DNA from 2 places in the Clostridium sp. DL-VIII genome. Region 1 is predicted to be linked to the other one. Evidence: riboswitches for the same ligand, from Rfam matches in the RefSeq annotation. Region 1 holds a riboswitch; the other holds the start of a gene.

Region 1 (8,132 bases):
CCCCATCCTTTATCTTCCACAAACTAAACGAACCTCCATCATCTCTTACAAATAATATCTCATTATTTAATAAGTATTTAGGCATGAAATCAAAATACCTTCCATTTGTAACTTGTTTTATCTTTTGAGATTCTGTATTTATTTCATAAATATTATGGGGCTGATTTTCCCAATCTTTATAAACTGAAGATGCAGCATTACTATCTAACTTGTTACTTGCTGAATATAATATATTTTTGCCATCACTTGAATAACATGGTGTCATAGATACCTGATCTTCTGGAATAAGCTTAACAAAATTATTAGATTTAATATCTGCTACACCTAAATTTTTGTTTTCAAACATATCTCTATCAACACCTTCATTAATAGCAACAATATCACTATTTAATGGATTTTGTGAAATATTATCCTCATAATGTAATCCATATATTCCTTCACTATTTCCACCATTATTATGTTCGGTAAAATTCATAACCTTATTATTTATAACATCATATACGATAAATTGATTGATATCTGATGCAGCTGATCCAGAATTTGGACCGTTCCATATATAAAGATATTTGTCATCGGTTGATATTTTTGCAACATTTGGAGTTGATCCGAGTGATTCAAGTATCTGAGCATTTGTAGGATGTTCACCAATTTCAGTATTAATTAGCGGTTTGCCTTCTAAAACAACTTTTTCTGATTTATTATTTAAATCATAACTTATTATTCCAAGTGATTTTGAATTTAAGTGTCCTCCTTGTGTATATTCATATCTTTTACTAGCATAAACTTTATTTTTGCTATCACATTTAATATTGTAATATTTATATTCATTACTAATAAGACTTGATGATTTTTTTGCTCCAGTATCATATATTGAAATTCCAGGTTCTTTTGTAGAATATATTAAATTATTTTCACCATCGAAATCATATGATTCTATATCTTTAGCTACCTCTTGAGTTTCTTTTGTATTAATGTTACATATATACAGAGAATCATCTTTGATATATGCAATACTTTCTCCATCTCTTGATATCAAAGGCTCAGCAATTTTATCTCCTTTATCAAGAATAATAGGATTATTTTCTTTTAAGTCGGACATATAAAGTCCATCTTCTGAAACAAATACTGCAAATTCAGTTGACACCAAACTATCCTTTACTTTTGAGCCATTTGAGGCAAGAACCACTGTTGAAGTAAACGCACTAGTAAAAGTAAAAATTATAGCAGAAATAAGAGAAAAGTACACAATTGACTTCTTTGATTTTTTAAAATACATGATTTTTTTTAAACGATTTTCAATTTCTTTTCTACTTTTAAATAAAGCTGTTCCCATAATTAACGATCTCCTTTCAGACTCTTCTATTAATTCTAATATTATTTGTCCATAATATTTCCTTTTTGATTTATCCATATTTTTCACTAAACATTCATCTAAGGATAGCTCACACTCAATATTGACACTGCTTCTAAGCATATATGTTAAAGGATTAAACCAATTTAACATATTTACAATAAGTGCAATGATCTTTATCCATAAATCCTTACGCTTATAATGAATTAATTCGTGCATTAAAACTATTTCAACCTTCTCCTCATTATTGTCCATTTTAGGGAGAGTAATCACTGGATTAATTATTCCTGTAATCATTGGGCTCTTTATATAATCACATTCCTTTATTATTATTTTTTTATTTACTTTTAATTCTGCCTTGCATTTACTCAATACATCGCTCATCTTTTCCTTTGTAATATCGGTACTTAAATTTTTCAGCTTTTTATAAAAAGATCTATAAATAAAAATCTCCTTCATTAAACATACACATACGCCTATCAGCCATATATAAAACATTATATTTTTACGAAGTATTTCATAAATTCCTTTTGATTTTTCTTTTATACTACTTTGACTTGTAATTTCTAACTTATTATTTTCCTGAAGGCCTGCACCATTATTTCCCTCATCAATATCCTTCCTGTCTATCTCTGTCATATTTAATTCTCTGCTCCGATTATTAAAGGCTTCTATCTGTACTATTGGTAACTTGTAATCCAATTCTTTAGGTAACTTAACAAAGCTTCCCATAGGAACAATAAAACTAAAAAGTACGATAACTAAAATATAATAATTCCAACTAGAACTAAATACTTTTTTGGTAAGCGGCCTAAATAATAAAATAATCAAAAATAAAATACTGCCGCTTAATGACATCTTTAAGATAAAAGCTATGTTATCCATATTTATACCTCATCAATCCACTTCTTTAAATCTGAAATATCCTTCTCACTAATATCTTTATTATTATATAATGTCGCCATAAAATTTTTGATTGATCCATTATACATATCCTCTAAAAACATATTAGTTTGAACTGCTTTATATTTCTCTTCTGTAACTTTAGGAATATAATGATTTAACTTCCCTATTTTTTTAACTTTTAAAATTCCTTTTTCAACAAGCCTGCTTAAAAGCGTCATTACCGTAGTTGTCTTCCATGAATTTTCCTTTGGCAATTCTTCTAAAATAGTTGCTGTAGCAACAGGCTCCTCTTTTTTCCAAATAATCTTCATAATCTCCATTTCTGATTCAGAAATCTTCATCAATTTCACAGCTTAACCTCTTTTCTATTCATATTGTTTAATTCTACACCTTGTAGAATTAATTCTACGCTCTGTAGAATTAGATGTCAATATTTTAATTCTTCTTATGATATAAAAATTTTTGCACAAAAAAACACTAATCTTTATATGACTAGTGTTTCATTTATTTGCTCTAATATTTTAAATTTTCAACAACCTCAGAAGCATCAAATGATTTCTTAAGCAATCCTTTCTTCGCAAGCCAATCGATATTATCCTGCCATACCTTTGGATCTTGTGATAGAAACTCAGCATCTTTAGTTTCCATGACTGGAATTAAAGTGCTAAAACTCTTCTTCTCAACATTTTCACTAAGTGGGAAGTTTTCTGCATTTTGATTCTTCATTAATATATTTAATGCTTCATCTGGATTAGCTTTCATATCTTCAAAACCTTTTTTAGAAGCTCTTAAGAATCTTGCTATTTTATCTGAATTCTTATTTAGATTATCTTCTCCTGCAACAAAAACAAGTTCATAGTAATTAGGAACTCCATAATCAGTTGGGGAGAAATAGTTAAGATCATATCCTTGTTCTTCTAGCGCTGGAACCTCATGATTTATAAAGCAGCCTATTGTTGCATCCACATTTCCTGTTGTCATAGAACTCATTAGATCAAAACCTACATCAACAGTTTGTGCTGAATCCTTTTTTTCTCCTACATTTTCAAGCATTGTTGAAATAATAGATTCAGAAAGTGCTGTTCCACCATACCCTACTTTTTTTCCTACAAGATCTTTGGGACTCTTTATATTCTTATCTTTTAATGAAAGTACTATGCTTAATGGTGACTGAACAATTGCCCCTACAGATTTTACAGGAATGTTTTCATTTCCTCTTGCCATTGCCACATCTTGAAGATAATATATCCCTAAATCAGCCTTTCCTGCTGCAGTAAGTGATATAGCATCGTTGGTATTTGAAGGGAACTCTATATTTACCTTTAATCCTTCTTGTTCATAATACCCCTTCTCAATAGCTTCATAAATAAATCCATGAACCGCATTTGGATACCAATCCAAAACAACGTTTACCTCTTCAAGGTCTTTACCTTTACTTCCTTCTGATTGATTTGCTGCTTTATTACAGCCTACCATTGCAAAAATCATTAAACATGACATTGCAAATGCTAAAATTCTTTTGTTCATTAATTAAATCTCCTTCCTCCATTTGATTACCTTTTTCTCTATTATATTTACAATCGCAACTATAATAATTGCAATAAGTGATAGCAATACAATTGGTGCAAACACTCCTGCACCGTCTAACTGAGTCATCATTCTTTTACTAAAATACCCAAGTCCACTTTGTGCTCCAAGCCATTCGGCTATTGCTGCACCTATTATACTAAGTGGCACCGCCATTTTAATTGCTGAAAAGAAATATGGAAGTGCAGTTGGAATTTTAAGTTTTATAAAAATGTCTTTTCTGCTTGCACCATAAGTTATTAAAAGTTCTTCCATTTCTCTTTTTGTGGCTTTAAACCCATCATGAACAGCTATTGCTATTGGGAAAAAGGTTATTAGTATTGTCACCAAGACCTTGCTCCATATACTATACCCAAACCAGAGTACGAAAAGGGGTGCAATAGCTGTAGTTGGTATAGTTTGAGATGCTATTACAACTGGATATAAAGCATTCTCTACTTTTTCACTCATGTCCATAAATATAGCAAGTGCTAATCCTAAAATAATTGAAATGAAAAGTCCTAATATTGTCACTCCCATAGTTGCTGGCAGATGTACTAAAAATAAAGGTTCCTTAAGTTCCCATAACTTCACTAAAATTTGCGTTGGTGATGGTAATATGTAATGAGCATTTATTATCATTGCTATAACTTGCCAAAGCACTAAAAGTATTGTTGTTAATATAATTGCAGGCAAATTTTTTTTCATAATTTCACCTTCTGTCTAAGTCTGCTTATAAGGCTTTCTTTTAAATTAACTATTTCACTCCTCTGAAGCATACTTCTATTCCGTGGATATTCCAGAGGAATTTCTATTTTCTCTAGCTGAGTTATAGGTTTATCATTCACTACAAATATTGACTTTGATAAAAAAATTGCTTCCTCAACATCGTGAGTTATAAACACTATTGTTTTATTAAGTCGTTCCCATTCCTCTAAAAGCCATTCCTGCATTGAAATTTTAGTTAAAGAATCCAATGCACTAAAAGGTTCATCTAAAAGTAATAAATTAGAACCAGTTAATATTGTTCTCGCAAATGATATTCTTTGCCTCATCCCACCTGATAGATCTTTTGGAAATTTGTCTTTATATTCTAAAAGTCCAATCTCCTCAAGAATTTCAATCACCTTTTTCTCTCTATCTCTTTTATTAATTTTTTGTAATTCCATTGGCAGACTAAGATTTTCACTTATTGTTCTCCATGGGAAAAGCAAGTCTTTTTGAGGCATATAAGCACTATAATTCTTTATATTTTTTATTGAAATCCCATTTATTAAAATTTCTCCACTTTCAAATTTCTCTAACCCATTTATCAATCTGAAAATAGTACTTTTACCACTACCGCTGGTACCTATAATCGAAATAAACTCTCCATTTTCTAAAGAAAATGATAGATCTTCTATAATCCTATAGTCATCATCTGGATATTTGAAGGTAACGTCTCTAAATTCAAGCATATTATCAACTCCTTGTTTAATTTACAAGACATTTTAAAAATATTTTTCTAAACAAAAAAGCTTTCTCCAACAAAAGAAGAAAGCTTATTCTTTACGCATAATAATAGCATAATTAAACTCACTTCCCTGCGTTGGTTCTAACCAAATCAGGTTCAAAGGGTTGAGCATATAATATACTCTCTCAGCATTTAGCCACATGAATAAAAATAATAGGCAATTTATATCGATCTATTGTTTTTACTCGTGCCTAAAGGCACCCCTAGTAATATTTTCACTTATGAAAAGTATATAATAATATTTTCCTATTGTAAATGTATTTTTAATATCCCTCTTAAATAAAAAAAGTTATACTTCTTTAGCTACTAAACTGAAGCATAACTTTTCTTTATGAAACAATAAATTACTACATTAGCCATTTTTAATTTCTAGAAAATCAGATATCCTTAATTTGCATAGAATTTTTTCTTACCTACTACCTACCATTCATATAATGAACATGTAATAGCTCTTTTGATCGTTCTCTTAATAGCCCTTTATATAAAGATTTAACTATAGGATTTTCTTCACTTCTCTTAATTTGAGCCACCTTATCTACTTTATATAATCCTCTTGCTCTTTGAATCTTATCTTCACCTAGAATGAATGGTTGTCCTGCTCCGCATATGCATCCACCTGGGCATGCCATAACTTCTATAAAATCAAACTTCTCTTCTCCGCTTCCTACTTTTTCAATCAAAGTTTCTACATTATTAAGTCCACTTGCAATTCCGATACGTAGATTCTTATCCCCTACAGAAAGTTCACAGACTTTTATTCCTTCCATACCGCGGACTCCTATAAATTCTATTTCGTTTAAAGCGCTAGAAGTTTTATCACTAACAACATTACGAATAACTGCCTCTGTTACTCCGCCAGTAACACCGAATATCGCACCAGCACCTGAATATAGAGAAAATGGTGCATCCAGAGATTCTGCTTCCATTTCATCAAACTTAATACCAATTTCTTTAATCATGGCACTTAATTCTGTTGTAGTTATTACATAATCCACATCTTGAATTCCATTTCTTATGAATTCATCTCTGGATGCTTCTGCTTTCTTAGCGGTACAAGGCATGACTGCTACAGATATAGTTTCTTTACCTTCCTCTACATCTTTCTCCTTAAAGTATTCCTTAATAACAGAACCAAACATCTGCATCGGAGATTTACAGCTGGATACGTATGGTAATAACTCTGGATGCTTTGTTTCCACATATCTAACCCACGCTGGGCAGCAAGAAGTAAATAAAGGAAGTTTATTATCACCTATTTCTAACTTTTCTAAAAATTCCTTAGATTCTTCAATAACAGTAAGATCTGCACTTAAAGAAGTGTCATAAATATCATCAAAGCCTACCCTTCTCATAGCTGCAACGATTTTTCCCATTACATTTTTGCCAAATTTCATTCCAAATTCTTCACCTAAGGCTACTCTTACTGCTGGTGCAACCTGTGCGACTACTCTCTGTTTAGGATTAAATATAGCTTTCCAAACATTCTTAACATCACTCTTAATAATAATTGCACCTGTAGGACACACAGTGGCACATTGTCCACAGTTTACACAATTTGTTTCACTTAATTTCTTTCCGAAGGCTGGACTTACAACCATATCAGAACCTCTATGTGCAAAATCAATTGCACCTACATTTTGTATTTCATTGCACATTCTAACGCAATCACCGCATAAGATGCACTTGCCTGGATCACGGACAATTGCTTTTGACGACATATCAATTTCTGCTTTTACCTCACTACTCTTGAAACGAATGTTTGTAATACCAAAACGTAATGCCAATTTTTGAAGTTTACATTTACCATTCTTCTCACATACAGTACAATCTCTACAGTGAGCAGCAAGCAATAATTCCAAAATCATCTTTCTATGCTTATGAAGCTTAGGTGTGTTAGTCTTAATTATCATCTTGTCCTTTGGGGGAGTTGAGCAAGATGCTATAATGCTGCCTCTTTCATCTTCAACAACACACATTCTGCAAGCCCCATAAATTGATAAATCCGAATAGTAACAAAGTGTTGGTAGATCAATACCAGCTTTCTTGACTAAATCTAAAATATTTTTTTCATTATCAAACTCTACCCTTTCACCATCAATTATCATATATTTTGACATAGTTATTATCATCCTTTCCGTTATTATATATTTCTCTTTAATGCAAAAGCGTGAAGGAAATTAATATAAGAAGATATGCTTAAACTATTTTAATTGCTTTAAAAGCACACCCTTCTATACAACTGCCGCACTTAATACATTTTGTTTTATCAATGGTATAAGGGCTCTTTATCTCTCCAGAAATAGCTTGTACTGGGCACATCCTAGCACATTTTGAACATCCTCTACATTTCTCTTTGTCAATTTCATAGGACATTAATGCTTTACACACTCCGCCAGGGCATTTCTTATCTACAACGTGAGCAATATATTCATCCCTAAAGTACTTTAAAGTACTCCTGACAGGGAATGCTGCGCTCTTTCCAAGTCCACAAAGTGCAGTATCAGAAATTGTCTCGCATAATTCCTCTAGCATATCAATGTGTTCTAATGTTCCTCTGCCTTCTACTATTTCATTGAGTAATTCCAACATTCTCTTTGTACCCTCTCTACATGGTATACATTTACCACAAGATTCATTTTGAGTAAATTTCATAAAGAAACGCGCCATCTCTACCATGCAATTCTTATCGTTCATAACAACTAAGCCGCCGCTGCCAATCATAGCACCAACTTTCTTTAAAGAATCAAAATCTAAAGGTAAGTCAAGATGCTGTGCATGAAGGCAAAGACATCCGCC
Region 2 (8,132 bases), 2.7 Mb from region 1:
GATGACGAAAAAAGTATAGTTGATTTTATTAAAATGGGTTTAGAAGCAGAGGGGTATGATGTATACTCTGCATTTGATGGAAATGAAGCGATTGAATTAGCTCAAAAAATTAATCCACATATAGTTATATTAGATATTATGCTGCCAGGAATGAATGGATATGAAGTGTGTTCCAGAATTAAAAAATATATTAGAGCATCAATAATTATGCTTACAGCAAGGGATGATGTTGATGATAAAGTTAGAGGTTTAGATATTGGAGCGGATGATTACATGGCAAAACCGTTTAGTTTTAAAGAACTCTTAGCGCGAATTAATGCAAGAATAAGGAATAGTTTTCCAGAATTAAATAATATTCAGCAGCTAGGTAATTTTGTGATAGATGATAGAGCACATGAAATTACATATAATGGTAAAGTATTAGATTTACCACCAACTCAATATAATTTATTAAGATTTTTAGTTGTAAATAATGGAATGGCATTAAGTAAATCTTTAATTCTTGAGAAAGTTTGGGGATATGATTTTAATGGTGAAGAAAATATTGTTGAGGTTTATATAAGATACTTACGAGATAAAATTGATGATAAGGAACATAGTATTATTAGAACTGTTCGTGGTGTTGGTTATAAAGTGGTGATATAATGAAAAACTTAAAAAGTAAATTTAAAATAAAGAGTCTCAAATGGCAGTTGTTGTTTCGTTTTTTCGTAATATTAATAATTCTATTGATTGCAATGGGAATTTTTCAATACATAGATATGGAGCATTACTTTTATGAAACTAAAAGACAAGTATTACAGCAAAGGTTTCATAGTCTGGATTTTATTGATGTGGTATCTAAAGAAGATGTTGATACTATGGATGAAAAAGATGCCATGCAACTTTTAAACAATTTAGCAAGTAAAAATATGAGAACTGCATTAATTAATAAAAATGGGGAAGTGTTATTTAATAATGCAGAGGGATTAATACTAAAAGATGATAATGATGGGGATGATGATTCTAAGGATATAAAAGAAAAGAAAAAACCAGAGGTACAAGTTCCAGTATTATCAAAAGATCAATATATAGATATCTGTAATCAGTCAGGGAATTTAGAACATGTATATAAAATTGTAGAAGACAAAAATAATAATTGTCAAATGGTTGCATGGATAAAAGTTGGAAACATATCTTCTCCATCTGGATTGATACAAATAAGCACACCTATAGATGATATTAATGAAATTTTGGCTAGACAGTTTTATACCCATGCAGGTCTTTCAATTTTGATTCTTATAATAGGTACAATACTTGGAACCACAATTTTTAATAAAACATTAAAGCCCTTATATGACATAACAGATACAGTTGAAGGAATAGGAATAACTGATTTGAATAAGAGGCTTAAAGAAGGAAATGGACAATTAGAAATAGATAGGCTGGCTAAATCCTTTAACATTATGTTTGCGAGAATAGAAGAATCTTTTGATAAGGAACAGGAAATTAAAGAAAAAATGAGACACTTTGTATCAGACGCTTCACATGAATTAAGAACACCATTAACTTCAATTCATGGATTTGTTGAGGTTTTATTAAGAGGGGCAGCTAGAAGTAAGGAACAGTTAGATTTAGCTTTAAATAGCATATTGATAGAAAGTGAGAGGCTCACAAAACTTGTAAATGATCTTTTGATTTTAACTAGATTAGATGGGAAGCCAGTTGTAGAAACTAAAAAAGAAGATATTAACGAATTAGTGCAGGAAGTTGAACCTCAGCTTAAAATACTTTGTAAGAATAGGTCATTGCAGCTTAAACTTAAGGATAATATACAGGCAATTATAAACAAGGATCAAATGAAGCAGGTTATATTTAATTTAACTCAAAATGCTGTACTTCATACAGATAATGATAATGGAATTATAACCATAGCGACAGATTTCGAAAGTATAAATGGTGAAAACTTTGCAGTCATAAAAGTAACAGATAATGGAACTGGAATATCTGAAAAAGATATTACTAAGATATATGACAGATTCTTTAGAAGTGAAAGTCATAGATCAAGAGAGCAGGGAGGATATGGCTTAGGACTTTCAATAGTTAAAGCCATAGTAGATAGTAATAGAGGAAAAATTGAAGTTAAAAGTAAGATAAATGTTGGTACAACATTTACGGTATACATGAGAATAAAAGATTAATGAATTGAAAGTTTAATTAACATTAAAATTACAGATAATATTAAGGATATTTTTTGTGGAGACTGCATAGTAGTCAAAACAATATAGTATCCTTTATTTAATTAGTAATTCTCAGTAAATTCTAAGCTTATGCTAAGAATAAACTAAGGCCTAAGTGTTATGATTTGGTTATTATAAAATTAATAGTGTGTTTGGTAGGTGAGTATTATAAATATTTTATTAGCAATATGTGCAATAGTTATTATTTTTCTTTTAATTAGTAAGTTTATTAATAAATATAATAGGAGTAAGGAAATGCGTGAATCGGCTAGAAGCGGTTATGTTCTTGGAACGTTAATTAATTTGAGAGCATATGGAAATGCGCCGGAAGCTGCAATTGATGAAGCCTTTGAAAAGTTAAATGATATTGATGATAAAATGTCCGCATTTAAAGAAAATAGTGAAATATCAAAAATAAATTTTGGTTCTGGAACAAATGCTGAGACTGTAAGCGGTGATACATATTTCGTGGTTAAAAAATCTATAGAGTACAGTAAAATTTTAGAAGGAACCTTTGATCCTACAATAAGACCTTTAGTGAAATTGTGGGGGATAGGTACAAAGGAGGAAAGAATTCCACAAAGGTCTGAAATAGACAAGGTATTAAAGCTTGTAAATTATAATGATGTTATTTTGGAGGAAAGTAACTCTTCAATAAAGTTAAGACAAGAGAAGCAGGCCTTAGATGTTGGAGGTATAGCAAAAGGTTTTGCTGCTGACAAAGTTAGGGATATTTTTATAAAGAATAATATTAAAAGTGCATTAATTGATTTAGGTGGAAATATTTTTGCATTAGGTAATAAGCAGGATAATACATCTTGGAAGGTTGGAATTCAAAATCCTTTTAAACCTAGAGGGGAATTCATAGGTATTCTAAGTGTTAAGGATAAGTCAATTGTTACTTCAGGAAATTATGAAAGATATTTTGTAGAAGGTGGAAAAAGGTTTCATCATATAATGGATCCTAGAACAGGATATCCATCAGAAAGTGAAATTATAAGTGCAACGATTATATCAGATAATTCAATAGATGGCGATGGGTTATCAACAGGAATCTATATTCTTGGAGTAGAAAAGTCCTTAAGGATTATAGAGTCAATTGAGGGTGTTGAAGCAATATTAGTTACAGAAGATAAAAAGGTATATACCACATCAAGCATTAATGAAATTTTTATAGTAACAGATGAAGAATTTACCTCAGAAAATAAATAAGATACAATAGCGGAATAATAGGCAATCATAAGACTGTCTATTATTTTTTGGTTTTATAAGTGTAATTCTCTATTAATTTCACATTTTTAGCTATTCTCAGCAAATTCTAAGCTTACACTAAGGTTGTCTTAAGGTTTAATTGTTATAATTTTTATTGTTGAAAGGATTAAATAGCGCATTTAGGGCAAGTGATGTTTTTTCTAATAATAAAAAATTAACCATTAATAAGGGATAACTAATAATAGGATAAATAATTCTTAACTCTTTTAATTTGCAGCTATAAAAATATTTCCAGTTATAAAAATACAAGATTTTATTAGAAGGAGAAAAAGAGATGGCTAAAAAAATAAAGAAATCACAGGTCTTAAGGCATGCTGTACAAATAATTATGTTTTTTATAATGCCTGGACTTTATTCCATGACATTTAGTGAAATAAAAACAGTGTACAAAATGATTATAGAAGGTAATTTTAATTTCATTCAAGCATTTCCAAGCTTAATAGAATTCACAGCTGTGATGCTTATAACAATACTAATGGGAAGATGGTTTTGCGGATGGGTATGTACTTTTGGAGCATATAATGATTTTGTATATGCTATATCTAAAAAAATATTCAAAGGAAAATTTAAAATAAGCGAAGAAATTGATTCAATATTAAAATATACAAAGTATGTGATATTACTGCTTATAATAATTATTTCATGGACATTAGGAAGTAATATTTTACAAAGTACAAGTCCTTGGGATGTGTTTGGACAAATGTCTGATGTATCTGGTATATTTAATAACTTATTTATAGGTTTAGTGCTTTTGATTTTAATTACAATAGGAGCAGCGTTTATTGAAAGATTTTTTTGTAGATATTTGTGTCCATTAGGTGCAGTATTTTCTATAATTTCCAAAATTGGAATAGTAAAAATTAATAAACCTAAAACTGATTGTGGAAAGTGCAGAGCTTGTACTATGAATTGTTCTATGGGATTAAAGCTTTATAAAGTGGATGGTGCTAAAGGTGGTGACTGTATCAATTGCTTAAAGTGTACAGAAATATGCCCTAGAGGAAATGCAAATATAAATATTCTTGGACAAGATGTAAATAAAAATTTAGCAGGGTCTGTAGCATTAGCAGCAATGATTGGAACATATGGATTAAGTAATTTTAGTGCAGATGCTTTAACTAAGGCAGGTGTAATATCAAGTGGAACTTCAAATGAGGTTTCTCAAGGTTCTGTTTCCAATAGTTCTGTACAATATAAAGATGGAACATATACAGGAAACGGACAAGGATTTAGAGGAGGGACAACTAAAATTTCTGTAACAATAGCAGGTGGAAAAATAACAGATATAACAACATTATCTGATAAAGATACTTCTAATTATTATAATAGGGCCTTTGGAACTATATCTAAGGGAATAATTTCAAAACAGACAGCTCAGGTTGATACAGTTTCTGGTGCTACTTATAGTTCAAAAGGAATCATGAGTGCTGTAGCTGATGCTTTAAGTCAGGCAAAATAATATATTTAGACACAATTATATTAATTATTAATATAATAATCTCAGGATTATAATATTAATAGGAGTATGAAATAAAATGCCATCTAAAAGCAGAACTAACATAGGCAGAAAACCTGCCGTAATAACAGCAGAACGTGTTAAGAAAAAGAAGGAAACAATTTTAATTGAGGTTGCTAAAGATCAAGTGATAGGCGAACTTATCAACGGATTTGAGGTAATAAAACCTGTTAAAAGATATGGAAAATACTATGTATTAGTAAAGAACAATTAGATCAGTTAAGAATGATAAGTGACAAAGTTAAGAATAAAGCTAACAGAGAAAGTTATGCTAATCATATATAAAACTTAAACATTCACTTTCTAGATTCTTACTTTTAGTAGCATAACTCATAACTTTTAATTTATCACTAAATATTGATTGTTGTTTATAATTTATCACTAAAAATATTGCTTGACGTTTTAAGGTTAATGGTATAATGTTTAAATTGTAAAAGATAATTTTATAATTGAATAACTAGGGGAGCTAATATTTTAGCTGAGATTGGAAAAATTGATTTCCTAGACTCTTATAACCTGATTTGGTTAGTACCAACGTAGGGAAGTATATTAATATTTTTGTGTGCATATGGTTGTTAATGTATCCCGTTGGGATACATTTTTTTTGCTTAAAATATTTAACTTCTTCAAAGTTAATCAATTAAAAAATCTTAAAAAAATAATCTATTTTATTTTTTAGGAGGTCATTAAAATGAAGGAAAGAAGTAAAGCGCAGAAAATTGCATTAAGTGGGGTGTTAATTGGGATTTCTGTGATATTTGGAACATTTTCTGTACCAATTGGAGCGGCCAAGATATCTCCGGTGCAGCACTTTGTAAATGTAGTTGGTGCAATAACCCTTGGCCCAGTGTATGCTCTTGCAAATGCATTTATTACATCACTTATAAGAAATATTATGGGAACAGGAAGTTTATTGGCGTTTCCAGGAAGCATGGTGGGTGCGTTTCTTGCAGGTATTCTTTATAAGAAATTTAGAAAACCAAGTATAGCTGTACTTGGAGAAATAATTGGTACAGGAATATTAGGAGCATTATTAGCTTATCCAGTGACAGAAATTATTTTGGGTAAGAATGTTGCAGTATTTGTCTATGTAATACCATTTATATCAAGCTGCACAGTTGGAGCAATAATAGCATATTTCTTTGTAAATATTCCTGTTATAAAGAAAATGTTAATAGAGAATGAGTCACCAATAGATGAAAAACATAGTACTAATCAAATTTAAATGAAAGGATGATTTTATGTTTAGAGCATTAACTATTGCAGGATCAGATACTTGTGGAGGAGCGGGAATTCAAGCGGATTTAAAATCTTTTTCTGCAAATGGAGTTTATGGAATGAGCGTTATCACGGCTGTAACAGCTCAAAATACCATGGGGGTTTTTGGAATTCAAGATATAAATCCAGAAATGATAGAATCACAAATAGATGTTATTTTTGATGATATTAGGGTTGATGCAATAAAAATAGGTATGGTTTCTAAAATTGAATCAATAAAAGCTATAGCTAAAGCTTTAAAAAAGGTTGAAAAACTACCAGTAATAGTTTTAGATCCTGTTATGATTTCAAAAAGCGGTTTTAATTTATTATCAAAAGATGCTAAGGATACCTTAGTTAAGGAATTATTTCCTTTAGCAACACTAATTACTCCTAATCTACCTGAAGCTGAAGAAATTTTAGGTATAGAAATAAGCAATTTAGAAGAAATGAAGGAAGCAGCTTTAAAACTTAAGGAACTTGGACCAAAGGCTGTTTTAGTTAAAGGCGGACATTTAGAAGAGGATGCAACAGACTTACTATTTGATGGAAAGAACTTTATGTTTTTACCGCAAGAAAGAATAAATACAAAGCATACTCATGGAACTGGCTGCACTTTATCATCTGCTATTGCAGCAAATTTAGCAAAGAATATGAGTATTGATGAAGCTGTTAAAGAAGGAAAGAGATATATAACAGTTGCAATTGAGCATGGTTTTGAGCTTGGTAAAGGTGTAGGACCTACTAATCATTTTTATGAACTCTACAAAAAAGCAAATATTTAAATTAGCTAAGGGTTAAGAAGTAAGAGTTAACTAGCAATAAGATACAATCTTTACAGAATTCTAAAGAAATAGTGGTTTAAAAGTTATGTACTAGAATTAAAAAATTGTAAATTTAAAATTTTGTTATATAAAAAATGTGATAAAGGAGAGAAAATAAAATGAATTATAAAACTCAAATGGAAGCAGCAAGAAAAGGTATAGTTACTAAAGAAATGAAGGTAGTAGCTGAGAAAGAAAAAATTTCAGAAGAAAAATTAATTAAGCTTATAGCAGAGGGTAAAATAGTTATTCCAGCAAATATTAATCATAAATCACTTAGCCCAGAAGGAATCGGTGATGGACTAAGAACAAAAATAAATGTTAACTTAGGCATATCTGGAGACTCAGTGGATTATTGCAGAGAAATGGAAAAAGTAAAAATGGCAATAGACTTTGGTGCTGAAGCTATAATGGATTTAAGTAATTATGGAAAGACTCAAGAATTTAGAGAAAAACTTATTGAATATTCTCCTGCTATGATAGGAACAGTTCCAATGTATGATGCAATTGGATATCTTGAAAAGGATCTTTTAAACATAAAAGCAGAGGATTTTCTTGAAGTAGTTAGAGCTCATGCGAAGGCTGGAGTTGACTTTGTTACTATTCATGCAGGTATAAATAAGAGAACAGTTTCAATATTTAAAGAAGATAAGAGAAAGATGAACATAGTATCTCGTGGAGGATCTTTATTATTTGCCTGGATGGAGATGACAGGAAATGAAAATCCATTTTATGAGCATTATGATGAATTGCTTGAAATTCTTAGAGAGTATGATGTTACAATAAGTCTTGGCGATGCTATGAGACCAGGCTGCCTTGATGATTCAACTGATGCAGGACAAGTTACAGAACTTATAGAATTAGGGTTATTAACAAAGAGAGCTTGGGAAAAAGATGTTCAAGTTATGATTGAAGGACCTGGACATATGGCTATAAATGAAATAGCAGCAAACATGCAGATTGAAAAGAGATTATGTCATGGAGCACCATTCTATGTACTTGGACCACTTGTTACTGATATTGCCCCAGGATATGACCATATTA

Evidence for each region. Region 1 has a riboswitch for thiamine pyrophosphate ahead of CDLVIII_RS23495 (ABC transporter ATP-binding protein). Riboswitches for the same ligand answer to the same signal wherever they lie in the genome.
Region 2: another riboswitch for thiamine pyrophosphate. It lies ahead of thiW (energy coupling factor transporter S component ThiW); the one in region 1 lies ahead of CDLVIII_RS23495 (ABC transporter ATP-binding protein).

The regions. Positions count from the first base shown of each region.
Region 1 is NZ_CM001240.1:5,095,159-5,103,290, forward strand. It holds gene CDLVIII_RS23475 (M56 family metallopeptidase) at 1-2,236, opposite strand, end outside; gene CDLVIII_RS23480 (BlaI/MecI/CopY family transcriptional regulator) at 2,239-2,598, opposite strand; gene CDLVIII_RS23485 (ABC transporter substrate-binding protein) at 2,771-3,784, opposite strand; gene CDLVIII_RS23490 (ABC transporter permease) at 3,788-4,531, opposite strand; gene CDLVIII_RS23495 (ABC transporter ATP-binding protein) at 4,528-5,280, opposite strand; TPP riboswitch at 5,387-5,551, opposite strand; gene CDLVIII_RS23500 ([FeFe] hydrogenase, group A) at 5,753-7,453, opposite strand; gene nuoF (NADH-quinone oxidoreductase subunit NuoF) at 7,533-8,132, opposite strand, start outside.
Region 2 is NZ_CM001240.1:1,302,772-1,310,903, forward strand. It holds gene CDLVIII_RS05930 (response regulator transcription factor) at 1-645, shown strand, start outside; gene CDLVIII_RS05935 (HAMP domain-containing sensor histidine kinase) at 645-2,180, shown strand; gene CDLVIII_RS05940 (FAD:protein FMN transferase) at 2,475-3,431, shown strand; gene CDLVIII_RS05945 (4Fe-4S binding protein) at 3,766-4,950, shown strand; gene CDLVIII_RS05950 (hypothetical protein) at 5,027-5,221, shown strand; TPP riboswitch at 5,457-5,567, shown strand; gene thiW (energy coupling factor transporter S component ThiW) at 5,699-6,232, shown strand; gene thiD (bifunctional hydroxymethylpyrimidine kinase/phosphomethylpyrimidine kinase) at 6,249-7,049, shown strand; gene thiC (phosphomethylpyrimidine synthase ThiC) at 7,208-8,132, shown strand, end outside.